2 regions of the Paenibacillus sp. PvR133 genome follow, and region 2 is predicted to be linked to the other one. Evidence: riboswitches for the same ligand, from Rfam matches in the RefSeq annotation. Region 2 holds a riboswitch; the other holds the start of a gene.
The links. Region 2 has a riboswitch for FMN ahead of ribE (riboflavin synthase). Riboswitches for the same ligand answer to the same signal wherever they lie in the genome.
Positions count from the first base shown of each region.

Region 1 (16,112 bases), 2.0 Mb from region 2:
CAAGCCTACTCCTCTTATTCAGAAAGCACTGGATGAGGACAAAGGATTTGTACAAATATCTCAGGAAGTGATCGGACAATACGCTGGAGATCGGATTTTCATACTAAGAACACCAAGTTCAGAAGCCCAACAATCCACCGAACAGTTAATGAAAAGCAAGCTGTGGCTCCAGCTTCCTGCTGTCAAACAGGGACGTGTGTACACTCAGGATATTGGCAAAACTGAAAGTGATGCTTCCACTCGAGAATGGCTGCTGGAGGAATTGCCCAAGCTCATCAAATAAAAATTGGAGAAGCTTATCGACACTTGTTGATAGGCTTCTTTTTTGTTGAACCTAAAGGAGGTATACTTATACATACATGATAACCATTCTCAATAAAAGGAGCAATACCGTGAACCAGTCTCCGTCGTCCGTATATCCTCCCCCATTCAGCTCACTGCTTTTTCATTTTAAAGAAATTGCGTTGGTTGGTGAGCCTACCGATGAATTATTATCACGTCCCAATTCATATCACTGTCTTCTTATATTCATCGGTGGGACAGGTATGGTGGACATTGGCCCAGAGCAGTATCTATCCCATACAGGTCATGGGTATTGGCTAGCTCCAGGTGAATCCTATCAAATCGCTCCCCTGAATGGAACTGTACCCGAATACTACAAAATCACGTTTGAGGTCATCGCTTTGCCATCAGAACTACAAGCGGACATGGCCTTGGCTGAACACGCAGCACGTATGCCATCCCTATATCATGAACCTGTCCTGCCGGGACCGCGCGAATACATTGCCTCCTCTTCTTCCTCCAAACTTATTCAGTTGACTGAAGAGTTATTTCATAGTACCCAACAAACGGTACAGCCGCATAACCAAACATCTGTATTACGGCAGCAAATCATGTTTCAAGAGTTGCTCTTGCTGTGGCAGGAAGACCACACCCATATTGATCAAAATAATACCTCTAATCCGGCATTGCCAGCATCGGTGGAAGGTACCCTTTCATATATGGAAAACCACTATGAAAAGCCCATTACCGTCAAGCAGCTCGCTAAACAAGCGAACGTTTCCATATGGCAATACTCCCAATTGTTTCGTACAATTACAGGCAAAAAGCCGCTGCATTACCTCACTGAGCTGCGCTTGAACCATGCCAAGCGGCTGCTGCTGGAATGCAAACGGCCTTTACGTGAAATTGCCCGTCAGGTTGGTTTCTCTGACGAATATTATTTTAATCGACGGTTTAGGCAAATGACCGGGATTCCCCCTGGCAAGTACGCACTTTCTGTCTCCGGTTCTGTGCGCGTCAAGGATTGGACGGGTCACCATATTCACATTCCGCGCCGAGCAAGCCGCATCATCTATCATGGAGAAACGATGGGCGATCTATTGGCATTAGGGACCAAAGCCATCGGCGGAAGTCTGCGACTCAGTGAATACAGCGTCTATAAACATCGTCTTGTGAATGTCGCCGATGTGGGCCTTCCACTGGATATTCGCTTGACCAGCGCTCTTGATCCCGATCTAATTATCATCGCCAATTCGGATGAACAGGAATATGAGCGCATTGCCAGTATCGCTCCCACCGTCACCTTCAACTCCTTCGCCACGCTGGAGGAACGGATGCGTACACTTGGCGCCTGGCTCGGTAAGGAGCGGGAGGCCGAACGCTGGTTGTCTACCTTTACAGCCCGCAATCTGGCAATGTGGCAGCAGCTCGGTACGCAAATCACAGCCGGAGAAACGGCCTCCGTCTTCATCTTCGATCATGGTGATCGGCTCTTTGTCATGGGGATGTCCGGATTCTCGTCGGCCCTCTACCACCCACAGGGCTTTCAGCCCGTTGAGCCGATCCAAAAGGTGCTCGACGCGGAACAAGGCTTCGCAGAAATAGATCCGAACGAATTGCCTGATTACGCCGGGGACCGCATTTTTATGCTTGTCCCAACAGCTCCAGAATCCAAACGTACGCTGGAACGTATGATCAGCAGCCCTCTCTGGCGCAGTCTTCCTGCTGTACGTCAAGGTCGGGTATATTTCGTAGAAGCTGACCGCTGGAACTGGAGCGATGCCATGACCCGGCAAAAATTGCTTACTGCACTGCCCAAACTGCTCGGCACTTCATCTTAAGAAGTTGCCATTTTTCTAAAGATACTACATTAGACCTTGAATGCTCCCATCTGCCTCCAGCGACATATGCTCAGCTGCTGGGGATTTGGGCAAACCTGGCATCGTCATAGTATTGCCTGTTTCCACGACCACAAAGCCTGCCCCTGCGGACAAAGAAACGCGGGACACGTGAATGGTAAAGCCCTCCGGTGCACCTAGCAGAGAAGGTTGATCTGAGAAAGAATACGGCGTTTTGGCCATGCATACAGGCAGTTGTCCAAAACCAAGCTGCTCCATACCGGCCAACGCCCGTTTGGCCGCAGGAGTGTAAGCTACCTCTGCCGCACCGTAAAGTTCCTTCGCAATGACACTAATTTTCGCTTGCAAATCAAGTGTATGCTCATACAATGGTGCAAAATGGGCTTTGTCCTCCTGGAGCAGGTTGAGCAGGCTTTGGGCTAGCTTTTCTCCCCCTTGGCTTCCCTGTGCCCACACCTGTGACAGCTCTGCGGGTACACCCAGCTTGCGGCATTCCGAGAATATTAGTTCCAGCTCGGCCTCGCTATCTGTTACAAAATGGTTGACCGCTACCAGTACTGGCACGCCAAACTTTTGCAAATTCCGTACATGCCGGTTCATGTTGGCTAATCCAAGTTGCAATTGCTCCAGATTTTCTGCGTCCAGCTCATTTTTAGCTACACCGCCGTTATATTTCAGCGCTTTGGCGGTTACGACCAACAGAGCCGCATCTGGCTGCAAACCGGATTGACGGCACTTGATGTCAAAAAACTTTTCTGCCCCCAGCTCAGCCCCGAATCCAGCCTCCGTGACGACCACCTCTCCCAGCTTCAGGGCTAGCTTCGTACCGATCAAACTACTGCATCCATGCGCAATATTCGCAAAAGGTCCGCCATGCACAATAACTGGAGTTCCCTCCAACGTTTGCACCAGATTGGGTTTCAATGCTTCCCGAAGCAGCACAGCCATACCTTCCACCGCATGTAGTTCCTCAGCTGTTACCGTTTCGCCATCTTCGTTATAACCAATCACCATCCGACCCAATCGCACTTTAAGATCGTCCATATCTTCACTTAAACATAATACCGCCATCACTTCTGAAGCCGAGGTAATCAGAAAGCCACTTTCTCTCACCGCTCCATTACCTGACCCCAATCCGGTCACAATATTTCGTAAACTCCGGTCGTTCATATCGACAGCGCGTTTCCACACGATCCGCTCCGGTTTCAACCGCAAAGCATTTCCATGAAACAAATGATTATCGATCATCGCTGCCAGCAAATTATGCGCAGCTGAAATCGCGTGAATATCACCTGTAAAATGCAGGTTAATGTCTTCTGCCGGAACAATCTGGGCTTGTCCTCCCCCGGTTGCTCCTCCTTTCATGCCGAAGCAAGGGCCAAGGGACGGCTCACGCAACGCAGCAACGGTTTTATGCCCCAGCGCATTCAGCGCCTGTGACAGCCCGATGGTTGTCAGCGTTTTTCCTTCTCCCGCCGGTGTGGGATTCATCGCCGTAACCAGCACCAGCTTTCCATTCGGGCGATCCTTTAACTGCTCCCACAGGGACGGGTTCAGCTTCGCTTTATATTTTCCATACGTCTCCAAATGTTCTTCTTCAATTCCTGCTTCTTTGGCTATATCAATAATCCTCTTCATCTTTCGTTATGTACCCCCCGTTTTATAAGTCTGACTGATGGTGCCAAACCCTGTATCGTTTTATTTTACCAAAGTGTGCCGCTTATTGCGCTATGATTCATTTCATCGCAAGCGTTGCTATCATGTGAGTTATAAAAAAAGAGCATTCCCCGCCCGCATGGACTTTGGTGGATGCTCTTTTGATACGTCTCGTTTAACAAGCAGCTCTCAAATTAACCTGCAAAGTTAGCAGCGTAATTTTCAGCAATAAATCCCTTGGAAATCAGGATAGCTTGGGATTTCTTAGTAGCAGGACCATAGCCTTGGGACAGCAGATCATTAATATGTAAGCGGTTATAAATGAAGCAAAATACAAAGTTGGACGCCCCACTCGTAAGGATCGATACCAGAAAAATAATAACTGCCCACTTCCAATCCCCTCTAAACAACGCAGGGAAAAAACCGAAAAAGAGCGTAGTCCATGAAAAACCTACTTTGCGTTCCTTGATCATTCCAGTTTTATTTCTTAATTTAATCTTCATTTACCCCTTACCTCTCTTTATATAGTCTTTTAGAACTATATTAGATTATATAGGACAGAGGGAATAAATGGAACTTAATTTCGGTAAAATCATAAATTTCTCAAATACTCTCTAGTTTATAATGCTTTTCTAGCATTTCTTTAAAAACATCAACAGGGTACTTGTATTCAACAGTTTTGAAAACAATCCGGTTATTCCACTGGTTTTTTTCCAGCTCGCACCCATGCTCCATATCCAGTTCCTTCATGATAAAAATAATCTCATCCAAGGTTCCCATTACACTATGACTATTCGTCGTCGTAGCCAGCATCTGCTCGCCTTCCTGTGTGTATGCCTTTACAATCTGTTCATCAAAGCATTCACTGATCATTAATTCCTTCAAAGCTTGCACAAAAAGAACTGGCAGGTTGTTGTACTGCGATTTTTTGATCCCAAAAAGCGTGATGCTTAAGCGGGATATATCATGCATAAACACTATATTTTTTCTTCGATTAAGTAAAAACAAGCTGGCATGCCAACTATTCAAAGGCGGATAAATATCAACTTGAAGTGGTTCAGTCTCCCATTCCTTCAGCAGTTTTTGTGTTCCTCGTATAACAAACATCGTTGCTCTCCTTTATTGACGGTCCTGTACCGCAGCGTGATTCGACATACCTAATCTCTCACATGAGGCATGTCCCGGATATTATAACACCGTATTCCAAACATCCGATTATAAACTCTTTCAGTATAATATAGGGGAATGATATATTACCAGACACATTAATTTTCCCTTTGGATATTTTTTATGGAAATCCCCTCCACTGCTCTATATAATTCAGGTACAGTTCGTCACGCGAGCTTAATCTAAAAATTAGGGGTGTTCCACACCTATGTCACAACATATTTTACTTATTGAAGACGATCTATCCATCGCCGAAATGCTACTCAAAGCACTCACTAAGGAAGGATACAGTCTAACCACTGCCTATGACGGGGAAGAGGGGCTTCTTGCCTTTGAACGTCATACCTATGATCTGGTACTGGTGGATTTGATGATGCCGAAGGTGGACGGTATGGAGGTGATCCGCCGAATCCGTACCCACAGCGCCGTACCTATTCTGATTATGTCAGCCAAGGACAGCGATGTGGATAAAGCGCTTGGACTGGGCTTTGGGGCAGACGATTATGTTGCCAAACCTTTTTCAATGCTGGAAATGACCGCTCGTATTCAGTCCGCGATCCGCAGATCTACTACATATGCCCGTCAGCAACAGCAGGAGGAACAGCCGCAAGCACAAGTTTTGACCTACGGCAGTCTGCGCATTGATTTTGATCATTTTACAGTCATACGCAATGAAAATGAAATTCAGCTAACAGCCAAAGAGTCCGATATTTTGAAGCTGTTTGTAGCCAATCCGAATCGAGTATTTACAAAAGCACAATTATACGGATTTATTTGGAAAGACGATTATATGGGCGACGAGAACGTGATTAACGTCCATATTCGCCGCCTGCGCGAGAAAATCGAAGAAGATCCCTCTCATCCTGTCCACATTAAAACGCTATGGGGCATTGGCTACAAATGGGAGAATGGTTGATATGAACATCGAAAACATTTCTCAATGGATTATCGTCCTCATCATGTCAATCGTTATAGTATGGCTTTGGCGGGAGCGTGTGGCCTATAAGCGCAAAATAAAGGATATCCGAACCCTACTAGAGCGGATCGTGACGGTGAATCATGCGGAAAAACTGCTATATGTCACAGGTGACGTTGAACTGCAACGACTCATGACGGAAATTAACCGACTACTGGACTTGAATCTCAGAGTGTCTGCAGATTACAACCGTAGCCAAATCGCTATGCGCAAAATGATTTCGAACATTTCCCACGATCTCAAGACCCCGCTTACGGTTGTGCTTGGATATGCCGAGATGCTGGATGGCGATCCGACTATTTTGCCAGAAGAACGTATAAAGCTGCTATCCAAAATTCATCAAAAGACAAGCGAAGCGATTGAGCTGATCGGCAGCTTTTTTAGCTTGGCGAAGCTGGAGGCTAATGATACGGATATTCCGTTGACTCGACTGGAAGTGGGAGAACTGTGCAGACGCAGCATTTTGGAGTTTTATGACCTGCTGACCGCACAGGGATTTACTGTGCATATTGAGATCCCGGAGCACCCCATTCATGCCTTGGGGAACGAAGGAGCGATTGCGCGGGTGCTGAACAATCTGATCTCGAATGCCATTCGCTACGGGGCAGATGGACGGACGCTAGGTCTGGCTCTATCGGAACAGCAGGATACGGTGCGTATAGAGGTATGGGATCGTGGCAAAGGCATACAGGAATCTGAGCAAGATAAAGTTTTTGAACGCATGTACACACTGGAGGACTCCCGCAATAAGGCGGTACAAGGCAGCGGACTGGGCCTTACGATTGCCAAACGCCTGGTTGAAGCGATGAACGGAGAAATTCAATTAACTAGTAGACCATATGAGCGGACGGTCTTCTCTTTTACATTGAAGAAAATCAACTATTAGTCGAACTAAACATGCTTAACTTAATAAATTTGTAAGAATCACGAAAGAAAAATGAACATTTCGCCCTTTATCCTTGAATTATCAGCAGTATACGAAGGGAGAACACCCATGACTTACGTAATACGTACACATCAGTTGACAAAGGCCCTGAAGGGCAACGAACTTGTAGCGGGAGTCAGTATGAATGTGCGCAAGGGAGAAACCTATGGCTTTCTCGGTCCTAACGGGGCAGGCAAGACGACGATGATGAAAATGATTACGAATTTACTCAAGCCGACATCGGGTGAAATTGAATTATTCGGTGAGAAATTAACGCCAAAATCGTATCATCTGCTCGGACGGATGGGTTCGATTATTGAATACCCGATTTTTTATGACAGGCTGACGGCACAGCAAAATCTCGAACTTCATTGTGAATATATGGGCTACTATAATAAGCAGGCTGTTCGGGATGCCCTGGAATTAGTGAATTTGCGAAATGTAGATGACAAGCCGGTAAAGGATTTTTCGCTAGGAATGAAACAACGTCTCGGGATTGCGCGCGCTATTGCGACTAAGCCAGAGTTACTCATTTTGGATGAACCCATTAATGGTCTGGACCCAGTGGGAATCAAGGAAATCCGCCAACTATTCCACATGCTATGCAAGGAATATGGGATGACCCTGCTCGTGTCCAGTCATATTTTAGCGGAAATAGAGCAGATTGCGGATACGGTAGGCGTGATTAATCACGGACGACTGATTGAGGAAGTATCGATGGAGCAGGTGCGGGAAACCAATACGGAATACATCGAATTTACGACCAACGATTGTAAGAAGGCGGCCTACGTCCTCTCCCATCATTTGAGCCTGAATAATATAAAGGTGATAAATGAACAGAGTATACGTATTTACGATACAAATGTACCGCAGAAACAAATTACGAAGACGCTCATCTTAAATGATATAGAGGTGGATTCCATTCATCAGAAAAGCAGCACGCTGGAAGACTACTTTTTTCGCCTGTTAAACGGAGGTGATCTCCATGCTTAAATTGATGCAGTTGGAGCTGAAAAAATTTCATCTGACGGGTTATATCCGTTCAGCACTGATCGCCAATGCATGCATTCTTGGGCTGCTCTGTGTTATTGCGCTGGAAAGTCAAAGCGAAGGAATACCTGAATTCACACAGTACACTCAACTATTGGATCTAATAGACAATTTTGTAAGAGCTACATTTATTGTGTTTGCTTCCGTTCTCCTATGCCGCTTTATCGTCGGGGAATTTAAGTCCAAATCGATTACGATCTTGTTCATGTATCCGATTCATCGTCAAAAGCTGATGATCGCCAAACTCTTAGTCGTATTACTGTTCACGTTCTTGTCCATTATTATTTCGGAAATAATCATTACGGCTGCTATTCATCTGCTCAACCAGTTTGTTTTGATTGTACCGGATAACCTTACTCTTTCGATACTGGGTCAACAATCAGCACGGACGTTAATCAATGCCGTTGCTGCCAGCTTTATGGGATTGGTTCCGCTGTATATGGGGATGCGAAGATACTCTGTACCCACCACCATTGTGACCTCAATCCTGATTGTAGCATTGCTTTTCTCCAATAATAACGGCGCTACCCTTAGCTCCATTGCCCCCGTGCAAATCGGCTTCTCTATACTGGGAATGCTTGTGGCTTATGCGGCGATTCGAGGTATTGAGTATAAGGATATTACCTCGTAATATGTAATTTCGTAGAGCGCTTTCAAAAAACAGATGAAAATCATTGTTCGATATACACACATTTTTCACTGGACTTCATTCTAAAACAGGTATATCCTATAGGAGAAATTAAAAACGGAATAAGGATCTTCGGGGTAGGGTGAGATTCCCAACCGGCGGTATGGCTCATGGAGCTAAGCCCGCGACTCTGTATCTGGCAACAGGATACGGACTGATTTGGTGAGATGCCAAAGCCGACGGTAAAGTCCGGATGGAAGAAGATCGAAATATCAACATGCCGCGAAGTGGATGAATACTGCGTTATTGGTTTTGCAGTAACTTCATTTAACTTGCGTAAAGCGGCAAGTTTATTTGATCAACCCCCGTCTTGCATGGCCTTTCGCCATGGACGGGGGTTTTTGTGCCACCGGTCCTGTATTCGCAAGGAGCTAATTGAGTATGAGTCAATCTTCTACTGTACTAACATCCAAAGGTTTTGATCGTAGCTCCCACATGAAAAGTGGTTTTTGGCTGGTCGCAATTGGAGCAGCCTTGTGGGGCGCAGACCCGCTGTTTCGTATTATTTTGTTAAAGTCATTTACCTCAACACAAATTGTACTAATGGAGCATGTGCTGCTTTTCCTCGCTCTGACACCGATGTTGTGGAAGCATCGTGAGGAGCTCAAAGCGGTACGGCTTCGTCAAGTTTTCGCTATTTTGTTCGTCTCGTGGGGTGGCTCGGCTCTGGCCAGCGTAATTTTCACCATGGCACTCAGCAATGGTGATTTGAATGCTGTACTCTTACTCCAGAAGCTTCAACCCTTGGTCGCTATTATTCTAGCTCGTATTATTTTGAAGGAAATGTTGCCGCGTCATTTTGGATTATTAATTGTCGTCGCTCTGTTCGGGACGTATCTTCTGACCTTCGGTTGGTCGCTCCCCTTCGGACATGTTCGTGATTTTGTCCAGGTCGGTAGTCTACTTGCACTCGGTGCAGCAGTTCTGTGGGGCGGTTCGACAGTCATGGGAAGTTACTTGCTTCGTTCAATGAAATATGAAACGGTAACCTCCCTCCGCTTCATGGTCGCGCTCCCTCTGCTGATTGTCCTCACCTCTGTAGAGCATGCGCCATGGAATATGCCTGCCGGTACATGGGCGGGCGCAGCTGTGATTATCAATCTGCTATTGCAGGCATTGCTTCCGGGTCTTCTTAGCTTATTGTTGTATTACAAAGGCTTAAGTACGACCAAAGCGTCTTATGCTACGATGGCAGAATTAAGCTTTCCCATGGTTGGTGTCGTGATTAACTGGATCGCATTTCAGCAAATTGTCACTGTAGCGCAATTGACTGGTTTTATGCTCATCTGGATTACGCTCTTTATGATTTCACGTCAGCAAAAAAATTAACAGTTCAATGTCCCTTTCATGACTTACCCAAGCCAAATCGTGAAGATGCTTTTGCATCTCTGATTTGGCTTTTTATGTATTCGTATTCATATAAATCATAGTTCTTTAGACCTATTTTCCGAAAAAAGTGTCTAAAACAAGCAATTATTCCTCGTTTCTCAAAGATTACATCTATAAAATTCGTCGGTTTCTGTCGAATAAAACAATGTAGTGATCATCAGACACAGAGGAGCAATAACTATGACTAAAACAAAACAAACAGTTCCGTGGTGGAACAGGTTTCTCAAGCAGTTTTATTTAATGAGGACAAGATTAATAATATCTTTTTTGGCTGTGTTATTGATTCCGAGCGTACTTATCGGGTACTTTTCCTATCAGGGGGCTACGACACAACTCAGTCAGCAAATGGGCGGTTCCGTATACACGAATCTGTATCTGATCCGAAGCAATGTCAATCAGTATGTAGCGCCCATTATGAAAGACCTGGACGTGCTTACCACTGAAATCAAATCTGATTCCATTGGTACCAACCAAGAGGCCCTTCAGAAAAAGTTGGATGTCATCGTCAAGGCTCATCCCGAGCTAGATGCCGCGCTTCTCGGCAATGCGAAAGGGCAATACATACGTTCGCCGAAAAAACAGGAGGACGATTATGACCCCCGGGAGAGAAAATGGTACAAAAATGCAATGCTGGAAAAGGGCAAGGTATTCGTCGGTGTTCCAGTTGCCAGCGTCACGACAGGGAATTTAGTCGTTAATATATCGGGAACGCTGGAGGACGGTGAAGGAGCTGTTTCATTGGCTTTGAATCTGGACAAGATGGGTGAAAGTCTGCAGTCTGTTAAGATTGGTGAACGCGGAGGACTCATTATTGTTGATTCTGAACATAAAGTTGTATCTGGGACTGGAACAGCCTTTAACAAGGCAGGCAAAAAACCTGCTGACGCCATAGAGGGACTTCCCGAAGTGGCGACAACCGTCGAAAATGATACTCCTTCCATGTCGCAAATTCAATTTATGAATCGAGATATGCTGGCCTTTACACTTAAGGACCCTCTCACCGGTTGGAACATTATCGCACTGTCGGATCTGGAGGATTACAGTGATGCAGCCCAACCGATTCTGAAGCAAAGCCTGATTGTGATTGTCATTTCCATACTTGCCGCTGCAATCATCATTGTGCTTATGGTCCGCTCGTTCTTAATTCCGCTGCGCAAGCTGCAAGCAGGAACACGCATCGTCCGTGACGGAAATCTGACCGAACGTGTTAATCTATCCAGCAAGGATGAGTTCGGCGAACTGGCACAGAATTTTGACCAAATGACGCATTCCTTGCATACGATGGTTTCCGAGGTCAATCAAACGTCCTCCCGACTTGCTTCCTCTTCTCTGATGATCAAGGAAAGCACAGAGCAAACAACGGAGTCCGTACAACACGTAGCGGAAACGGTTATGGAATCCGCAGAAAATGCAGCCACCAGCGCCGAGGCATCCGAGCAAACCGCTAATGCCGTTGAAGAAATGGCGAAGGGTGTCAGCACCATTGCCGAATCGGCAAGCTCCATCGTGGATTCAGCAGGACAAACCGAGCATGATGTGGCTCAAGGCAGTCAAATGATCAGCCATGTGCGGACACAAATGGACCGTATTCTGGAAGCTGTAAGCCAAACAGCTAGCCTGATGGATGAGCTATCCCAGCTCTCAGACGATGCGAAGCAGATGAATACAGCTATTGCCGCCATTGCCAAGCAAACCAATTTGTTGTCTCTGAACGCGTCTATTGAAGCTTCCAGAGCAGGCGAAGCCGGGCGTGGATTTGCCGTAGTCGCTATAGAGGTACGCAAGCTGTCTGAGCAATCCAAGGAAAGCGCGGATTCCATCAGTCAGATCATTACTCAGATGCTCGATTTGATTCAACGCTCCACCGCTACCATGAACGGTAATGTTCGTAACCAGGTAGGTGAAGGATTACGTATTAGCCAAGATGCAGAAGGTGCATTTACGAATATTGAACGCTCTACATCTCATATCGTGGAACAAATTCAAAGCGTGTCCGCTGCGGCTGAACAAATCTCAGCCAGTACAGAGGAAGTTTCCGCTACTGTCACCCATTTGGCTAGTCTGTCTCGCAATTCGGCGGACAGTTCGCAGACAACATCTGCTGCCGCTCAGGAGCAAATGGCAGCTATGGAGGAAATCGCATCTTCGTCTCAGGAGTTGTCCAACATGGCGCAGGATTTGCAACAGCTGGTTAAGCGATTTAAGATTTAACTTACACATTGCATCGTTGCAATTTCATGCAAGTAAGAATGAACAGCAATACATCTTATGACTAACAAAAGCCTTCGTCCGTATACAAATTACGGGCGAAGGCTTTTTACATTAGAGTTCTTAGGATGCTCTCTCTCTTGTCTACTTATAGGGTCATCTGACCGATTAACTGACGGCGTCTATCTCCTTCGGGGTCGTGCTCTACCTTAATATCCTGATGGAAAATAGCTGTAGTCCGCTCTTCCCTGTCGTACATTGGCCAAGCCCCCTCCGACAGCACAGGCTTCCCATCACGTGCAAAAGCAACCCATGCCTGCTGCATAGCTTGAGCCAGCTTCTGCATCGACGGTTGAATCTCTAATCCAAGCTTACCTAGCAGCTCCAGATTATCGAAAACAAACGCAATTTCGGCACCGTGAACCGCTTGTCCAAAGGTAGGATGCCCCGGCAATGTCCAATCAAAACGATACATCCATACAGGCGTATGCGCCGACTGCGCAACAGCAAGAGCCAACGCAGGACGCCAAAAAAATAGATCAGTCAACATTTGCGCCTGTCCCTCAATCGTAACCGGAAATGGTTCTATCAGGTCGCCGATGTCTGACATGCCCGTCATCATCTCCAATGCCTGACTCGCTGTTGACTTGTTCATTAGATGGGATTCTTTTCGGATGAAATAGGCCCCCTCATGCAAGTTCGTTCCAATCAAAACGGATACCTGCTTTGCTGAACCTTGCGCGATTGCAGACAGCGGTACATCTGGCAAGGTCACACCGTCCACGACAGGTTGATAGATCATCGCCATCCCTGGTCCGATGACTTCATGCGTCTTCGCCATAGCTAGCATCAGCGCATCTGTCGGCAGTGTAAACAACCGTTCTGGATGCTGAGTGTCCACACCCAGCTGCTGCAGATACACAGCCGTCACTTGTTCAGCCTGTGAAGTTGACAATACCTGCGACGCACCACTCTGCAAAATCGCACGCTGGAACAGTCCCTCAGCTGCTGGCATCGCCAATAAAGCGGCAATACTCATCGCCCCTGCCGATTCACCGAACACCGTTACTTCGTCCGAGTTACCGCCAAAGGCAGAGATGTGATCCCTAACCCATTCCAGCGCAGCGATCTGATCCAGCAGTCCCGCATTAGAGGTCAGGCCATCTCCCTTTGGAGTCAGATGCAAAAATCCTAACGGCCCCAATCGATAATTGATCGTAACAACCACAACATCGCCATTCTTCGCCATGCGTTCCCCGTCATATAAAGGTATAATCCCGGACCCCGTGACAAAGGCACCGCCATGAATCCACACCATCACCGGGCGTCCCTTCTCAGGTGCCTTCGAAGCAGGTGTCCAAACGTTCAGGTATAAGCAATCCTCTGACTGCTTAGGCGGTTCCACCAGATTTCCAGTCATGCTTTCAGCGGATGGCATAGGTTGCGGACAGATTGGCCCAAAACTCGTCGCAGCCCGTACACCCTCCCAAGACTCCAAAGGCTGGGGCGCGTGAAAACGTAGTTTTCCAACAGGAGGCTGTGCATATGGGATACCTTTCCATACATGATATCCATTCCCCGTTTCCCCACGTAATTGACCTAAACGAGTATGTACTGTAATACTCTCCATCATGAAGCCTCCTTTATTTCGTATGTTCAACACAACGGTATAATATCAATCTTTACATATCTCTATTATACCCTTTGCACACGGCCAAACCAAAAAATACCGGAAGCACTTTTGCGCTCCGGCATTTTTATAAACAAGATAGAGAAATAGCGATTAATCCCGAACTTCTTCTTTGGGAATCAGCTTGTAAATTTCTTCGCTTTCCATAGAGTCAATTAGTCGGTCTAGCCACTTGTAATAAGCGACGGCCTGCTTCATTTTCATACGATCTTGCTGAAGAATCGCCTTAAATTCCTCGTACTCTTCCCCCTGATTCATCAATCTGTCCAGCTCATCAATGGCTTTGCGCAACACCAGTAAATTTGTTTCTACCGCTTTTCTCCATTTAATAGCGAAGAAATCAGTGAAGGTTTGATGCCAGTCATATTCGACTTCATACAAGTCTTTGCGTGAGCCCTTGCTCCATACCTTATTTACCATTTTCAGATCCAATAATGTTCGAACTCCTGTACTCATGCTCGTTTTGCTCATTTCCATTTCACGGCCCATCTCGTCCAGCGTCATCGGTTTATCCGCAAAAAAAAGCAAACCGTATAAATGCCCCGCAGACAAAGTGATCCCATACAGGTCCATGTTTTTACCTATAGCTTCTATAACACGTTTGCGAATTTTTTGCAGCGAAGCCTGCTGCTCATCACCTAACTGGTACAAGCTCATGCTTGCAACCTCCTAATTTTAGAGCATTTTGCACAACCTAGTATGAACGATTTACCCGTAAAAGATTAGCTTTGACGCAATGTATGAAATCTTTCAATATAAATGAAATGTTTCAAAAACAAAGCTTCTGTCTATATTACAACAGCATGGATCGTTCAAAATCATAATTCGCAAAATTGCTAATGATAGTAAACTTTTAAAATTATGGATATACATAAATCTTTTTCTTATGGTTATATTTCATTGTCTATTTTAAAAAAAGCACTATCGGTTGTAAAGTTCCGAATGTTTGAGCATTCTATAGAACGAAGGAGCATATCAAAGGAAACTTTGTACAGTTTTTTCTGTACGTACTTTATGAACAGTTTTTTTGTTTGAAATGTAAGCAATGCTTCTGTTACAATTAATTTTGTCATTAACCGTTCAGGATGTTCAGAATTATGATTTTTATACTCAATCCTTAATGCAACATGGGGTTAATACCAAGCAAAGTATAGAAAGAAGAGGTGTATGTATGACGATTTTGGAAGTCAAAAATGTCAGCAAACTCTTTGGTCCTCACGCAGAGCAAGGTGTTCCGCTCCTGGAGCAAGGCTGGGGCAAGGAAAAGTTGGCCAAAGAAAAACAGATTACTGTTGGTGTCAATAAGGCCAACATGGAAATTAAGCAAGGTGAAATTTTCGTAATTATGGGTCTATCGGGCAGTGGCAAGTCCACTTTGGTGCGAATGCTAAATCGCTTGATTGAGCCTACCTCCGGTGAAATTCTGGTCCACGGCAAAGATCTCCGTAAGATGAACAAAGAACAACTTCGTGAAGTTCGTCGTAAAACCATCAGCATGGTTTTTCAAAAATTCGCCCTGTTCCCACATCGGACTGTACTAGAAAATGTAGAATATGGTCTTGAAATTCAAAAGGTAGAAAAAGCACAGCGTCAGGAAAAAGCACAACAAGCGCTGGAACTAGTTGGTCTTAAAAACTGGGGCGATAAAATGCCCGATGAATTGAGTGGCGGTATGCAGCAGCGTGTCGGTCTAGCACGGGCGCTGGCTAATGACCCTGAAGTGCTCCTGATGGATGAAGCGTTCAGTGCATTGGACCCTCTCATTCGCCGTGACATGCAGGATGAGCTGTTGGAGCTTCAAGATAAAATGAAGAAAACAATTGTGTTTATCACCCATGATCTGGATGAAGCGTTGCGGATTGGTGACCGGATTGCATTGATGCGAGACGGTGCGGTCGTACAAATCGGTACACCGGAAGAAATTATGATCCAACCGGCTAACTCTTATGTAGCCCGCTTCGTCGAGGATGTGGATCTGTCCAAGGTATTGACGGCTGCTCATGTCATGCTTCGTCCAGAAACCATTACCATGGATCGTGGTCCGCGTGTGGCTCTGGAATTGATGCGGGAGCGTGGGATTTCCAATTTGTTCGTCATTGACCGCACCAAAAAGCTACTGGGTGTTATTAACGCCGAGGATGCTGTTCATGCACTGCGCAACAATTTGAAGATTGAAGATATTTTGATCACTGACGGACCGCAGGTTCCTGCCGAGACTGTCA
Region 1 is NZ_JAFIBS010000001.1:2,768,624-2,784,735, reverse strand. It holds gene JOE49_RS12170 (ABC transporter substrate-binding protein) at 1-283, shown strand, start outside; gene JOE49_RS12165 (ABC transporter substrate-binding protein) at 393-2,123, shown strand; gene JOE49_RS12160 (formate--tetrahydrofolate ligase) at 2,148-3,779, opposite strand; gene JOE49_RS12155 (hypothetical protein) at 3,992-4,300, opposite strand; gene JOE49_RS12150 (DUF6933 domain-containing protein) at 4,401-4,904, opposite strand; gene JOE49_RS12145 (response regulator transcription factor) at 5,173-5,880, shown strand; gene JOE49_RS12140 (sensor histidine kinase) at 5,882-6,826, shown strand; gene JOE49_RS12135 (ABC transporter ATP-binding protein) at 6,935-7,858, shown strand; gene JOE49_RS12130 (hypothetical protein) at 7,851-8,546, shown strand; FMN riboswitch at 8,668-8,812, shown strand; gene JOE49_RS12125 (DMT family transporter) at 8,985-9,932, shown strand; gene JOE49_RS12120 (methyl-accepting chemotaxis protein) at 10,173-12,203, shown strand; gene JOE49_RS12115 (carboxylesterase/lipase family protein) at 12,349-13,830, opposite strand; gene JOE49_RS12110 (GbsR/MarR family transcriptional regulator) at 13,984-14,547, opposite strand; gene JOE49_RS12105 (quaternary amine ABC transporter ATP-binding protein) at 15,062-16,112, shown strand, end outside.
Region 1: linked by a shared signal. The riboswitch ahead of JOE49_RS12125 (DMT family transporter) and the one ahead of ribE (riboflavin synthase) in region 2 are both predicted to bind FMN.

Region 2 (16,112 bases):
CAACGCCTCGCTGTAGCCCTGCATCATAGATAAAGGTGTACGGATTTCATGAGAGACGTTGGCCACAAAATCACTCCGCATCTTCTCAAGCTTCACTTCTTCCGTAATATCTCTGAGCACAGCTACTGCACCGCGGATTGCATTATCCGTATACAGAGGCGCCATCTGCACCGACCAGGAGCCCTTCTTGACATGGATATAGTCTCCGACATCCTCTCCCCTGTCCATAACGGTATGGAACAGAGACTGCAAAGGCTCAGGTACAGAAGCTCCAAACTCCTCCAGATCACGCTCCTGCCACTCCAGCTTTTTCCAGATATCCAACAGACTTTGTGCCGGCGGATTCGTCAAGATGATTTGTCCGCTTCTGTCGAAGGTGATTACTGCATCAGACATGCTTCGCAGTACACTGGATAAATGGTTTTTTTCCTCATTCAGACTGCGGATCGTTGCTTCCAGTTCCGTAGACATATGATTAAAAGTTTTCGCCAGTTCTCCAATTTCATCACTGGTCACCAGCGAAAGCCGAGTATCATACCTTCCCTCACGAATCGCATTCGCCGCCTGAATCAACAGCTGCATAGGCTGTGTGATTTTAGTAAAAAGGAATAGGGCAAAAAAGGTCGTCAATAAAAATCCGACAATGCATGTATAGGTGAACAAATGCTTGATTTCCGTCGATTCATACGCCGCAAAATTTCTGTTGATGTACGGCAATAAAAAAAGCCCTAGAAAAATAAGCACAGAGCCTACAAGACAAATGATGGTGATCCACAGCTTGCCTACCAGCGATCTCCAGAAGTTCACGTTATTTTGGAACCTCCAGCTTATAACCTACGCCCCACACGGTCGTAATCATAGCCGCTGCCTCTGGCGATACCTTATTCAGCTTTTCACGAAGCCGTTTCACATGCGTATCCACAGTGCGCAGATCACCAAAAAATTCGTAATTCCAAACGTCTTTCAGCAGTTCTTCGCGCGAGAAGACTTTATCTGGTGACACCGCCAAATAATGCAACAGCTCGTACTCTTTAGGCGTGAGACTGATTTCAATCCCGCCCGCAGTTACCCGGTGCGCATCATGCTCAATGATAAGATTCGGAAAAACAATACTATTGCTTGGTACCGCCTCTTTCGTTAAAAAGGCAGTTTCCGACGAACGGCGTAAAATCGCCTTCACCCGGTAAATGACTTCTCGCGGGCTAAAGGGCTTAACCACATAATCATCGGCTCCGACTTCAAAGCCTTGTACACGGTTCACTTCCTCGCCTTTGGCAGTCAGCATAATCACAGGTGTAGCTTTGGTCTGACGCAGCCGTGTACATACCTCAATTCCATCCATCCCCGGAAGCATTACATCGAGCAAAATAATGCTGTAATCGCTTGCAGTCGCTTTTTGGAGGGCAATCTCACCATCCTCAGCTTCGTCAATTACATATCCTTCTTTTTCCAGATACATCCGCAGAAGGCGGCGAATGCGTTCTTCATCGTCTACAATTAATATGCGGTTGCTTTGTTCTGACATATTCCCAGCCCCTTCGCTAAAAAAAGCATTCTCTCTATTTTACTATTTTCCTGTGCTTGGTCAAACTTTACTCTCATCCAACAGTCTCTTTACACCAAAAAGGCCGGGGTTATGACCCCCGTCCTGTCCGTTTCTTTTTCGTGTTGTCTGATTTGGCAAGTTGAATGAGACGGTTGATTTCGTCCTTAGTTAGGGGTCTGGTCAGACCGCGCTTCAAGTTTTGTAGTAAAAGATCTCCGAAGGCAATCCGCTTGAGTCTGATGACTGGGTGTGAAATGGCCTCAAACATCCGTCTTACCTGGCGATTTCTGCCTTCATAAATGGTAATCTGGATCACAGACTCCTTACCATTCGGATCTACATCTTTATATTCTACCTCGGCTGGTGCAGTAATGCCATCTTCCAGCACGATTCCTTTTTTCAGCTTGTCCAGCTCAGTACCATGCGGAACGCCTTTGACTGTTGCCACATATGTCTTGGGCACATGATGCTTGGGATGGGTGAGCAGATTGGCGAACTCGCCATCATTGGTAAGCAACAGCAGCCCTTCGGTGTCGTAATCGAGACGTCCTACCGGATATACGCGTTCCTTAACGCCTTTCAGATAGTCTGACACAATTTTACGGCCTTCCGGATCGGAAGCACTCGTAATAACTCCTTTAGGTTTGTTCATCATCAGATAGATTTTTTTCTCGGTTTTGATCGGGCGTCCCTTTACCGTAATCATATCTTGATCAGGGTCTGCCTTCGTTCCCAGTTCAGTTACGATAACCCCGTTCACTTCCACGCTACCCGCCTGAATAAGCTCCTCACATTTACGTCTGGAAGCTACACCAGCTTGGGCCAATATTTTCTGCAATCTTTCCATGTTCGCAAATTCACCTCATGCTAATGATACCCATCCATGAGCAAAATCACAACCCCCGTTCAAAAAACGATACAGAAATTAAAATATAAGCAGGCAAATCGCAATGGCTGCCACAAAACCAACCACATCTGAAAATAGTCCTACCTTCAAAGCATACCGTCCATTGCGGATACCTACCGCACCAAAATATACAGTTAGCACATACAGCGTCGTATCTGTGCTGCCCTGAATCGTTGAAGCGATCCGACCGATCATGGAATCCGGGCCATAGGTGCGAATTAGATCCGTCGTGAACGCAAGTGAACCTGTGCCCGTCAATGGACGAAGCAAGCCTAAAGGCAATACCTCACCGGGTACGCCCCAGTGCTTAATCCATGGCGTTACCCAGGAGATCAAATAGTCCAAAGCGCCGGATGCTCGAAAAATGCTAATCGCCACCATCATACCTACGAGATGAGGAATAATGCTGATGGCGGTAGAAAAGCCGTCTTTAGCTCCATCCACAAAAGAATCGTAGACAGGCACCTTTTTGGCATATGCATATAAAGGAATAAAAGCGAGAATAACCGGAATAGCCCAAGTTGATACGAGGTTAATAAAATAAAGCATGCCTCCCTCATCCTTTCCAAGTGGTGTCCCTGCCCTTGGCAGCCTTGATTCCCGTTCGCGGAACGGCAGGTGAAGATACGGACGACGTTGTTGAAGAGGCAGCAGATGTTGATGCTGGTGAGGTGAGTGGCGCCAAGGATGTCTGGGACGGCGGAATCGCTGGAGGACGGCGGCGCAATTCTCGACTACGGTACCAACGGTCCGCCGCAATTGCGGCAAAGGTGGCTATTGCGGTCGCTACCAGTGTTGTACCAACGATTTCTGCCGGATGTGCGGAATGAAAATTAAGCCGTATCGCGATCAACGTCGTAGGAATAAGCGTAATACTGGCTGTATTCAGGGCGAGCAGCGTACACATGGCTGGTGTGGCGGTTTGCTTATCTGGATTGAGCGTCTGCAACTCTTGCATCGCCTTGATTCCCATCGGTGTGGCTGCATTCCCCAGACCCAGCAGATTGGCGCTCATATTGGACAAAATGTAACCCATAGCGGGATGATTACGCGGAACATCAGGGAAGAGAAAGGCAACCAAAGGAGAAAGCAGCTTGGATATTTTCTGTAAGAGCCCGCCATCTTCAGCCAGCCTCATCATGCCCATCCAAAACACCAGCACACTTATCAGTCCAAAGCACACTGTAACCCCCGTAGTTGCCCCGTCAAAAGCCGCTTTCGTCACCACCTCAATATTACCCTGCGCGGCAGCAAATACAAATCCAATACAAATCAAAGCCACCCATATGAGATGAATCATGGCTGATTCCTCCTTTACCCAATGATGTGACACGTGCAGCTCTATTTCGTGCTTGCCCTAGGCTCCAAACAAATTTTTAAGAATTTCGTTCCATCTGCTCGTCCAACCTCGTTGCTGAGTATTGTTAGCAGGATCTTGTGCAGTTGGAGCCTCCTGCCGTGGCCGTACGGTACTTTGAGCAGGCAGCTTACTCCCTTTTTCATACACAGGAACGGAACCAATAAGTTCACCATCCAATAGGAATTCGACCCGTCCTCGTAAGCCAAAAGATATGTCCGCTCTGTCTACAGAGGCGGAATTTTTATACAACACTAGTCTTTTGTGCAACTGGGTCTTCTCACTATCATGTAAAGGATATGCAAAGCTTGTACCTGTTAATAGTGGGTAACCATCGATAGGTTGCTGCTTGTCCGTAATCGGAATGAGCGGATAATATCGAAATCCGTAATCAAGCATACGGGCATGATCGTTCCAATCGTCCCCGTCATTCAAGGTAACAGCAGCGAGCTGGCGACCGTCCCGTGTGGCCGAACTGACCAGACAGCGAAACGCTTTTTTGGTAAAGCCTGTTTTCACCCCGTCAGCTCCCTCATACAGCCGCAGCATTTTGTTTTTGTTGTGCCATGAGTAGTCCCAAGAATCGTTGGGATTCGGTGCTTTTTTCAGTTCTGTTTTTACGATACGGGCAAAAGTTGGATTATGCAGCGCATAAGCAGTAAGCCGGGCCATATCATTGGCTGAGGAATAATGTCCCTCGGCATCCAGCCCGTGCGGATTAGCAAAATGTGTATGGCTTAGCCCAAGCTGAACCGCCTTGTCATTCATCAAATGGACAAATCCCTCTTCTGTCCCCCCCACATGCTCAGCAATGGCAGAAGCGGCATCATTACCAGAACGGAGCATTAAGCCGTACAGCATATTTTCCAGCGACATTTGTTCACCCATTTGCAGAAAAAGCGAGGACCCTTCTTTGGCATACGCCGTTGGACTCACCTTCACCCGGTCCTGCAAGCGTCCATGTTCAATGGCCACGATCGCTGTCATAATTTTGGTCAGGCTGGCAATACGTAGCTCCCGGTCACCCTCGGTAGAATAAATGATTCTTCCTGATGTGACATCAATTAAAGAAGCAGCCTGTGCATGGGTTCCTAATGCGGGCGGTGCTGCTTCTGTTTTTATCGCTCCCCGAACGGGCAGCGGACTTAGCAACGTAAGCGGCAATGACGAAATAATCAGAAGTACCAGCGGCAAAACAAATGCGCGTGCCTTATTCAAGAAATGGCTGTGGTCCGCGTGGATGTGTTGCTTTTTTTTAAACATTTGGATTCCTCCGGTTTTGAGCAAGTCTTGTACCATTCTATGTCCAAGCTGTTCAAAGTATGTCCACCTTTATAACAGAAAATTCCTTTACAGGACAGCCATTAGCTGCTCCTTTTTCGCTTTCTTTCTACACAAACTAAGCAACATCCCTCCCTGAATACATATATATTAGTTACTAAACGTTAAATATGGATCGAGGGGTTATAACATGCAGCGACTACAGTTTGAAATGATTTTAAGATCGCGGATTGTAGAGTCCGCAGAAGCATTACACCGTAGTGGTGTATCCTTTGCCACATTTTCTACCGCACGTTGCAACCAGCAATTTTGGGATTTAACGAAAAAAGGTGGCTTTCAGATCAAAGCAGGTGTCACACCAGCACAGGGGATCAGAGATATCTTTTTAAACGGTCATCAATACGCTTTTGAATGTGCAACAGCTATGGTTATTGTGCTGTACAAAGGAGTGCTGGATTCCATTTTGGAAAGTGAGTTTAATCGGATTTTTGCAGATATGCTGCTGTATGACTGGCACTATGACAGCGACCTCAGGCTCATACAGCAGGAAGGAAGTCATAAAGCGGCTCCCGGCGATATTCTGTATTTCAACAATCCGGATGTGTCGTCTGAAACATTGGAATGGAAAGGAGAAAATGTCGTTAAGCTGAAGGAAGACTTGTTTTATGGACATGGGATTGGCATCTTGCCGGCGAAGGGTATTATCGATTCCCTGAATCAACATCGTCGACCGGAAGCCACGGTATCTGCTTATTTGACGGATGAAGTGATCTATCCGGACTTCATCTACCTATCCCAGTTTGCTGCCGAAGGAAATCGAAAAAATGAAATCTCGCTGCATACTTTGTATCAACAGGAATACAGTCACCATATACATGCTGTCATTGGGGGAAGGCAGTATATTCGGGGATAGGGCCAAGTACAAGCAGAAAAGAAGGTATTCCTTAGCCTATACTCGGCTTTGGGATACCTTCCTGAGAGAACGCTTTTAATTTCAATAACTTTTACAAGTAAGCCGGGCCAGAATTACTGTGATCCGTAGCAACATCTACAGGTACCTGTGGGGGTGGAGTCTGCAAGTTGCCGCCTGCGTTCTGGAAGATAGACTGAACCTTATCAATCAGGTATGGCGTGGAGTCAATGAGCTTCTCAATCAGATGCGTTTGATTGTCCAATGGAACGATTTGTGCCCCCTGTTTGCCAACAACCAGAAAAGCAATGGGATGAATAGATACACCACCACCGCTACCGCCTCCAAAAGGATGCCCTTCCTTCCCGCTATGATTACCCGACGCCGAGGAAGTATGAAGTGCCTCTTCGTCTACGTTAAAATCACTTCCTCCGGCAGCGAAACCAAATCCTACCTTACTGATTGGCAAAATAACGGAACCATCGGGTGTTTCCACTGCGTCTCCTACAATCGTATTCACATCTACCATGGCTTTGATGTTTTCCATTGCGGTTTGCATGAGCCCTTGAATCGGGTGATCTGACATGATTTATTCCTCCTCTGCTTATCTCAAGCGTAGACTGCCTTTTCTTTCGCTATTGTGCGCAGGGGTTCAAGGAAATATGTATGTCATTCGATAGTTCAGAAAGGATTGAGTCTCACCTCACTCCACTGTTTAACTTTCACTGGTAGCTTGAGGATCCTCAGTTTTTTTGGAAAAAACCCGTTTCCACGCCTCCGGTCCACCCGGAACGCGCCATATACGATAAGCTAACGTGAGCATGGAGAAAATTAAATAACCGAGCGACATATTTGCTTCACAGGTCAAGGTGGTAGTAAAACGCAAGCGATCCACCCAATAGGGCACGACAAACAGCTTCGGGATACAGTCCACACGTACAAAGCTGGTAGCAAAACCGATCAAGGTCGTTTTCAATCCCCATAAAATACCGGTTGAGGTAGCTGTATAAGCCGCATCAGCAAGACTTATATTGGTAGACCATTCCATTTTGGACAACGTCACATGCGCCAAGGTATGTCGCAACCATCGATGTAAGGATTTCGTTCCCTTGAGCAAAACCCGTATATCATGTATAAATTGCTTTATTTTTTCTGTATCAATATTTCCGCTATCCACGGAAGCATCCGTTTTATGTATGTTTTTATTGCGGTCAAGCCGATAGAGAAGCCCTTTTTTTAAACCTGTTATGAGAATGGCCGGAATATCGTAATTCATTTTAATCATCCCGTATAGAAATCTGATCTCTAGATGCGCCCGATCATCATTGTCATGTTTGGCAATATCCAGCTTCAATCGAATACGAGAGAGCAGAATAGCCAGCACAAATAATATAACGACGATGATGGCGATACTGATCCATTTCCACACTGGCGAGTCCTCCCTACCTTTTTGCTATAGATATCATGGCAAAAATAGTATGACCGTTCGCCGGAAAATCATGCATCTTAAAATACCAACAGCCAGCCCCCAACTATGTGAGGACTGGCTGTCTGTTTGAGCTTTAAATAAGTAAGCCGCAAGATCCGAAGCAACTTTATTGGGATTCAAGATCCAAATCGTGGGCCGCAGGCTGGCTGCTCTCCAGACGCTCGAACAATAATTGAGTCTCTTCCTCCAAATTGTCCGAATCCTCGAACAACTCCGGTTGCGGTAGATCTGCCAAAGAGCCCAGACCGAAATAATCCAAAAATGATTTCGTCGTTCCGTACAATATTGGCCGTCCGATGGCTTCAGCTCGACCTTTCTCTTCAATGAGCTCCTTGTTGACCAGTGTATGTATGGCCCGCTCGGATTTGACACCCCGAATCTCTTCGATTTCAACTCTTGTAATGGGCTGGCGGTAGGCAACAATGGCCAGCGTCTCCAAAGCAGCTTGAGACAGTGAGGCACGTGCCGGAGAGTATGCGAGCTTTTCAAAGTAAGGTGCATGTTCGGATAAAGTTGCAAGCTGATAATGACCGGCAATACGGACAAGTTGCAAGCCCCTTCCCCCCTGCTCCATGTCCTGCTTCATATCTTCCAAGCACTGTTCAACCAGTTCTTGCTGCTGCTCTACAATGTCGGCGATCTGCTTGGTGGACAACCCTTCCTCTCCTGCGAGAAACAGCAGTCCCTCAATAATTGATTTCAGCTTCAGATAATCCATTAACCCGTAAATCCCCTCTCCACTCCATTACAATATCATCGAAAAGCTTCTCCTGATAACAGAAAATTTGTTTCATTTTCATCAGTTCAAGGATAGCCAAAAAGGTCACAACCACCTCATGCCGATACATATCCTCATGCATCAGCTTGGAGAACAGCAGCCGTCCTCCGTTCCCCAGCATCTCTAACGCCCCGATAACTTGTCGGATACGGTCCTTGACTGAAATTTCGTCTCGATGAACACGGGTTACCGTCGTACGTCGTTCTGCTTTGCGCAAAGCACGCTGAAAGGCCGCGACCAAATCGCTTGCATGCAGCCCATGCACCGGATTTGCGGGTTCAGTGGGCAGGAATGCGCTTAGATCTTCTGGCTCCTTGCCATAAATTAGACTCCGCTCCCACTCACGTTCACTTAGATGGCGAGCAATCCCTTTATATTTACGATACTCCACCAGCTTGCGGACCAGTTCCTCACGTGGATCATAATCCTCTTCCTCATAAAAATCCAAATCGTCATATTCCATCACAGGTGGCTTGGGAAGCAACAATTTACTCTTAATAGATAAGAGCGTCGCCGCCATCACCAGAAACTCGCTCGTAATGTCCAGTTCCAGCTCCTGCATACTGTGCAAAAAAGCCATATACTGATCAGTAATATCGCTAATCGGGATATCCTGAATGTCGATCTCGGCTTTATCAATCAGATGCAACAGTAGATCCAGCGGACCCTCGAATGTTTCCAGCTTGTAGTTTACGACTGTCAATGTGCTTCCCCCTGCCTTACTCCAATCATCATTCAACAATACCTTTCCCTATAGCACTTATGCTCTACGTTATCAATCCCTCTTTCTGTAGTATATACGTCATCGCCTTGCTTAACAATCCAATCCCTTTTCACCTTGCAGTTTATACCGTTCTATTCAGCTATTCCTATAATTAAAATTGCTTGCCGAGATTGGCCATTTCAATCGCAGCCAATGCAGAATCCCAACCTTTATTACCAGCCTTCGTACCTGCTCGTTCAATAGCCTGTTCAATGTTTTCTGTCGTCACTACCCCAAAAATAACAGGCACTCCCGTTTTCAGGCTGCTTGCTGCCACACCCTTGGCCACTTCATTGCAGACGATATCATAATGTGAAGTAGAACCACGGATGACCGTACCCAGCGTAATTACGGCATCATATTTGGCGCTTGCAGCCATTTTTTGTGCAATCAGTGAAATTTCAAATGCACCCGGAACCCAGGCTACATCAATTTCATCTTCCTGCGCACCATGTCGTTGAAGGGCGTCAATTGCGCCGCTTAACAGCTTGCTCGTAATAAACTCATTAAATCTGCCCACCACAATACCATATTTTAAACCGTTCGATACGAGATTACCTTCTAGAAAACGTGCCATGTTTAATCAACCTCTCATAGTTTAATTATTTAGGGACTTCGGATAATACTTCAGATTTACTTGGAACTGAGATGTATTTTTACAATGACAAACGACGACGGTAGTCCACCAAATGCTGAATACTGATCAGCTTCAATTGATGTCGCTTGGCGACCACTGCCAGATCAGGCAGGCGGGCCATTGAGCCATCTTCCTTTATAATTTCGCAAATGACCCCAGCAGGCTTGAAGCCACTGAGTCGGGCCAGATCAACAGCCGCTTCAGTGTGACCAGCACGCTGCAAGACACCACCATCGCGAGCAATCAGCGGGAACATGTGACCAGGCTTGCGGAAATCACTTCCTGTGACTGCTTCGTCTGCCAAGGCGCGTACAGTCAAGGAGCGCTCGGCCGCTGAAATACCCGTTGTTGTCTCCATATGATCTACCGATACCGTAAAGGCAGTACCGTGGAAATCTGTATTTTGCTCTACCATAGGATGCAATTCCAAAGCTTCGGCTCTTTGTCGTGTGATTGGCACACAGACCAACCCGCGACCTTCTGTAATCATGAAATTAATGACCTCAGGCGACGCTTTTTCAGCCAAAGCGATAAAATCGCCTTCATTTTCGCGCTGTTCATCATCCACTACAATAACGACTTTACCGTTTTTTAAATCCTCCAACGCTTCTTCGATGGAATCCAAACGAATCTCTTCGTCATGTTCCAACTCGCCATGCTCTATGACGTTCGCCATTGCACTTGTTTGGCTACCTCTATCCATAACACTTTCCTCCTTATGTCTTGTGCCACGAATGCTCCTAAACAGGCTTACCATTCAATATCAGGCAAAGCCGTGTTTCGCCAAATAGTCCAAACTGAGAGGAGCTTCTTCTACTCTCTCCGCCTCCGCTGCACCTCTGTAATTTAAAAGCTGTTCTACATATTTGCCCAAAATATCACATTCGATATTGACGGTATCCCCCTCACGTTTGGCTTGTAAGGCCGTTTCGGATAAAGTGTGGGGAATAATAGATACGGCAAAGGTATCTCCCGTACGCTGTGCGACTGTGAGGCTGATACCATCAATTGTGATTGACCCTTTGAGTAGAATATATTTAAATAATGTTTGATTTTTAGGCTCAACTTCGAACACAACTGCATTCTGGTCTGATGTCACCCCTCGAATCGTTCCCGTCCCGTCCACATGTCCTTGCACGATGTGTCCTCCGAACCTTCCACTCGCCGTCATCGCTCGCTCCAGATTGACTCGGCTGCCGGATCTCAACTCTTTCAGATTAGTGCTACGAAAGGTTTCCGGCATCACATCAACCTTAAAGTCTTTCGAACCAATCCGTATCGCCGTCAGGCAAACGCCATTAACCGAGACACTGTCTCCTATTTTCAAATCGCCCAACACCACGGAACCCGAAATCCCCAGCACCATCGCTTCACCGCTTTTGGAAATAGTTTGAATGCGACCCACTTCCTCAACTAATCCGGTAAACATGTCTTCACTCCTTTCCACTACATTTCAGTTTATCCCTAATTCATCAGCTATAAGCGCAAAAAAACCCCAGTTCGGATTCAATCCGTCATGGGGGTGATGAGAGTCACATTTGTAGTATACAAGCGCAGTTCATATGCATCTTAAGACGACATGAAATCATAGGTTTGCCAATAGAAAGCATGACTGAGGATACAACCAAATACGCTCAGAACACCCATCAAAAAGAAAGCTTAAGCAAGCTATCGCCCGATGCTGTCCTACAACGAAATAAGCCGTACGCACAATTGGGTATGCTAAAAATCGGCACATGTCACGTCATGCACATGCGCTTCGTATCCTTCTCCCATCCAGACTATACTGTCGGTCCCGGATTTGCACCAGGTCCACCTTCTGCCGATCATTCAGCATCCGGGTCACGGACTAAGCCATGCTGTTTCTCACAAAAACGATCCACAAACATGTCATCACCGCCGGTGGGGAATTTCGCCCCGCCCCGAAGGATCTTGCTCTTATTTAATTGAATTAACATTAAACTTGTTACGTATATTAGCACCGACTTCTAAAAAAAGCAAGTTATCTAATAGAAGCGCCTGCTTTGGTTTTGACATATTGGCTGGAGAGTTCTTCAAACCAGGTTTTATCATTCATATGAAGCGCCAAGTCAATCAGATCGGCCAGTTCCTCGACTCCCAACTCTGTTGCATGATCAAAGGTAATTACGGCTGAAGCAACAGGTCCCCGCCCTTCCTCAGAACATGCCTCATAATCCAGTCGCACATCAACATGTCCGTCAATAAACTCGCATTTCAGAAAATAAATAATTTCACACATTAAAATGGGGCGTACCTGTGTTTCTAACACGCAATCCATCACCTTGGCAGAATAGTGCTGGTTCGTCAGCGTGAATTTGTGTTCTGTCGCTGCCAGCGATGCCCGTCCAAAATCGTCCGTAAATTTTAGTTCTACTGGCTTGATGTTCATAACCTTAGGGATCTGCTTCTTTATAATTTCGATTATTTCAACTGTATTCAGCTTAATCATTACCTGCACCTCATTGCATCTTAAAATTCAGAAGAAAACTTTTTAACGTGCCTCTTATAGGCCTCCACTCCTATATCGGAAATCATTACCTGTTTTTTTATGCTTGAACCCATAAACGACAAAAAAGATTCTTTGCGCAATAAGCGCAAAGAATCTTGATCGAACCACTACAGTAACAGCGGCTAACAATGCTAATCGATGATTATGCAAAAAACAGAATTATAGCTCTGAAATTTCATGTTTCTTTTTCAGGGTAGTCCAGCGACGCTCAATCTCCTGCTCAAAGGTAGCCAGCGTAGCCTCTTCCTTGAGAAGATGCTTCGTTTTACCCATTAATTTCAACCATTCTGCAGCTGGAATCCGTTTTCCCTTGTCTTCCGGATTATACGTAATCGTCGTACTGCCTTGCTCTATTTCGTACAAAGGAAAGAAACAGGACTCGACTGCGGCGCCCACAATGCTGGTGCCCAGTCTGTCTTCGGATTTCCAATTCAGCGGGCAGGCGCACAGGATCTTACCATAGGCCGTACCCACGTTGTTCGCATACCATTGAGCTTTGGCTGCTTTACGCAGCATATCCTGCGGATGACTTTCAGCTGCTGTAAAAGCATACGGAATGTTACAAGCAGCCATGATTTGCACGGTATCCTTGTGATGCCCTTGCTTTCCTTTTTGCATTTTCCCTACACCCGACGTACTGGTCATGTGACCGAGCGGAGTGGAGTACGATTGCTGTGAACCTGTATTCATGTACCCTTCGTTATCATATTCCAACATGATCAGCTTATGATTACGCAGAGCCGCACCAATCGCAGAACCCATACCAATATCCATCCCACCGTCACCACTGATCATGATAAAGGTCGGATCGTCCGACATCTCAATTTCATTGCGGCGCTTCATTTCCATATAAGCTTCCAGCGCTCCCGAAAGTGTAGCGGCCCCGTTTTGAAAAAGATTGTGGATCATCGGTTGTTTGTGTGATGTATATGGATACCCTGTCGTCGTCACATATACGCAGCCTGTCTGGAACAACACGACAATATCCCCTTCAATACCTTTGAAAAACAGTTCCAGCGCAGACAATGCCCCACATCCTGGGCAAGCCCCGTGACCTGGTGTAAGACGGCGTGGTTTGGTTGTCAACGACCGCAGGGGTGGTACCTTGACTTTGAGCTTCCCGGTCGCCTCGTCCGGCGTAACCTGAATCAGACCCGTACGGTATGCATTGCCACGTGGCGGTTGCATAACTTGCGGCATCACCTTGTCCGGTGAACCCGGATTAATTCCGTAATAATCAAAGGGCTTCTCGGCTCGTCCGGCCTCTGCCGCCTCAATCGCAAGCTGGAAGAACGCCTCTGCATCTTCCGCATAAAAATCCTTGCCGCCCAAGCCAAATATACGACTCAACACGAGTGTCCGGTTCAGCGGGTCCTCCTGCAAGGCCGCTTTAATTTCATGCGTTAAATTACCGCCGTCTGCCCCATACGAATCTGCACGTTCACCTACCAGCAGCGCCTTGACATCGCGTAATGCTTCCCGCAGTTGTGCGGCTGGGAACGGTCGGATGATATTCGGACGTATCACACCAGCTTTAATCCCGCGCGCGCGGAGTTGATCCGCCACATCCTTGGCTGATTCAGCCGCCGAATTCAACAGGAATACCGCGACCTCAGCATCCTCCATATGATACAGATCCAAAATCGGGTATTCCCGACCGGATAAAGCGGCATATTCTGCTGCTACCTGCTCATATACTCCTTCTGACAGCTTCAGTGCTTCGGATAGCTGAACATGATTATTCGTCAGGTCATCACCGTTCATATGCGCACCCACGGTAACAGGATGATCAAAATCCGTAATATTCGGATAATTCAAGTTCGGGTTAGGACCTACAAAACCGCGCACGGTCTCAGCATCGGCAAAATATTGCACTTTACGTTTTTGATGGGACGTATAAAAACCGTCATATGCGACCATTACAGGCAGCCGAACATCGCTATGCTCTGCGATTTTTAGTGCCATGATGTTCATATCATACACAGCCTGTGGTGTACTTGCCGTCAAAATGACCCAGCCTGTATTCAAACCATAGTACAGGTCCGAATGATCCCCGCGAATATCCAGGGGACCACTAACAGCTCGTGTCACCAGATTCATAACCATTGGAAAACGGGTACCTGACTGAACAGGTAACTGCTCCAGCATGTACAGGAAACCTTGCGAACTAGTGGCGTTCACAACCCTCGCTCCCGCTGCGGCAGCTCCATAACAAATCCCTGCCGATCCGTGTTCTCCGTCTGCTGCAACCAGCTTAATATTATGCTGACCTCTCGTTCTCATCTGATCCAGATATTGCGCTACCTCGGTAGATGGAGTAATCGGGAAATATCCCATCATATGATAATTAATCTGCGCAGCCGCCGTAGCTGCCATTTCATTACCGGATTCGAACGTTGTCACTTGCGCGGCGCCTGTCTGTTTGAGTTCTTCCTCCAGTTTTGCCATTACGCACGCCCTCCTTCATATGCCGGAAATTGGTGGGCAACTCGATTCTGTTCCGCCCATCCCCATTGTTCGCGACGCGAGCTTAATGCCCCCGACGGGCAAATATCTACACATTTCAGACATCCTTTGCAATACTGGTAATCAATTCCTTGCAAAAATGGCATCATTCTTCCGCGTTTGTCTGCTTGCTCTTCCCATACAAAACAGTAATCCGGGCAAATCGAATCACACTTGGCACAATGGGTACATTTATCAGCTTCATATTCAGGCACATATCCCTGACGTGAACCACTAACATCTCTCGTCATGCTGTTTCCCTGAGTTGCAATAACGCCCCCCAGTAGTTGGGTTTCGTATCCCAGCAATGGCTGCGGACGTTCAAAAACCCGATCCTCTGCGTCATCAGTAACCGGATATACGTGCAGTTCCATTTCATCATAACCACGGTTAAACGTACGCAGATTAGGTTCCACTAACAGTGGATTTTTCTTTTCAAAGGTACTGCGTATAACCGATCTCATCGCTTCCGGGTCCAGGAAATCACAGACACGGAACAAGGCACCGAGCATGGACGTATTTAGTTTGGTTCGCTCTTCCAGTGCGATGCCCATCGCATCCACCACCGCTAATGTACCGGATACCAGTCCCAAATCAGCCCGTATTTCTTCTGCTGGACGTGTGGAATTAACCACTACAATCCCATCCGCTGGCAGTCCGCTGATTACATTTACCGTTTTGTATAACGTTTCATGGAAAATGCCTACCACATGCGGTTGCTCAATCGGACTGTGATCCCGAATATCGACCTCCGGCTCACAGAAGCGGACGAAGCTTTTAACCGGAGTTCCCTTTTTTTCCGAACCGTAGGACGAAAAATTTGAAGCATTCAGCCCCAAACCAAGCACCCCGGTTTCGGCCAACATTTTGCCAGCCAGATTAGCGCCGAGTCCACCAATGGATTCCAGCCGGATTTCAAAAAATCCGAGTCGATTTGTGCGCGTTAAAATAGACAATGTGATAAGCCCCCTTCTTTTCCAATCCTTACTGAGTTTGAATACTCATATAAAATAAATGGAAAATGCATTCTTATGAGAAGGCTATCACAACACTTACTTTTCGAATGTGATCTTACGCACTGTAATGCCTACGTGATTGCGAAAATCAATAAACCGTCAAACAAAAGACAACAAAAGCCGCCCTGTCCAAAGACAGAACGGCTTAGGTGCAACGCTATTTAAAAAAGATCATGTAATTAACGGTAAAATTACACGTCAAATACTTTAACCTCTTTCATTTTGTCGCCTTGTTTTACAGCATCAATGAATTCCATACCTTTGGTTACTTTACCAAATACAGTATGTACTCCATCTAAATGTGGTTGTGGAGCGTAGCAGATAAAGAATTGGCTGCCACCTGTGTTGCGACCTGCATGAGCCATGGACAGAACGCCTTTGGCATGCTTTGTT
Region 2 is NZ_JAFIBS010000001.1:4,748,983-4,765,094, forward strand. It holds gene JOE49_RS20805 (ATP-binding protein) at 1-807, opposite strand, end outside; gene JOE49_RS20810 (response regulator transcription factor) at 809-1,525, opposite strand; gene JOE49_RS20815 (pseudouridine synthase) at 1,635-2,393, opposite strand; gene JOE49_RS20820 (spore maturation protein) at 2,472-3,002, opposite strand; gene JOE49_RS20825 (nucleoside recognition domain-containing protein) at 3,010-3,753, opposite strand; gene JOE49_RS20830 (D-alanyl-D-alanine carboxypeptidase family protein) at 3,811-5,073, opposite strand; gene JOE49_RS20835 (protein-glutamine gamma-glutamyltransferase) at 5,282-6,004, shown strand; gene ytfJ (GerW family sporulation protein) at 6,096-6,587, opposite strand; gene JOE49_RS20845 (DUF2953 domain-containing protein) at 6,717-7,430, opposite strand; gene scpB (SMC-Scp complex subunit ScpB) at 7,597-8,208, opposite strand; gene JOE49_RS20855 (segregation and condensation protein A) at 8,177-8,971, opposite strand; gene ribH (6,7-dimethyl-8-ribityllumazine synthase) at 9,144-9,608, opposite strand; gene ribB (3,4-dihydroxy-2-butanone-4-phosphate synthase) at 9,688-10,371, opposite strand; gene ribE (riboflavin synthase) at 10,432-11,097, opposite strand; FMN riboswitch at 11,429-11,602, opposite strand; gene JOE49_RS20875 (IDEAL domain-containing protein) at 11,671-12,138, opposite strand; gene JOE49_RS20880 (thiamine pyrophosphate-dependent enzyme) at 12,358-14,646, opposite strand; gene JOE49_RS20885 (2-oxoacid:acceptor oxidoreductase family protein) at 14,646-15,659, opposite strand; gene JOE49_RS20890 (peptidylprolyl isomerase) at 15,911-16,112, opposite strand, start outside.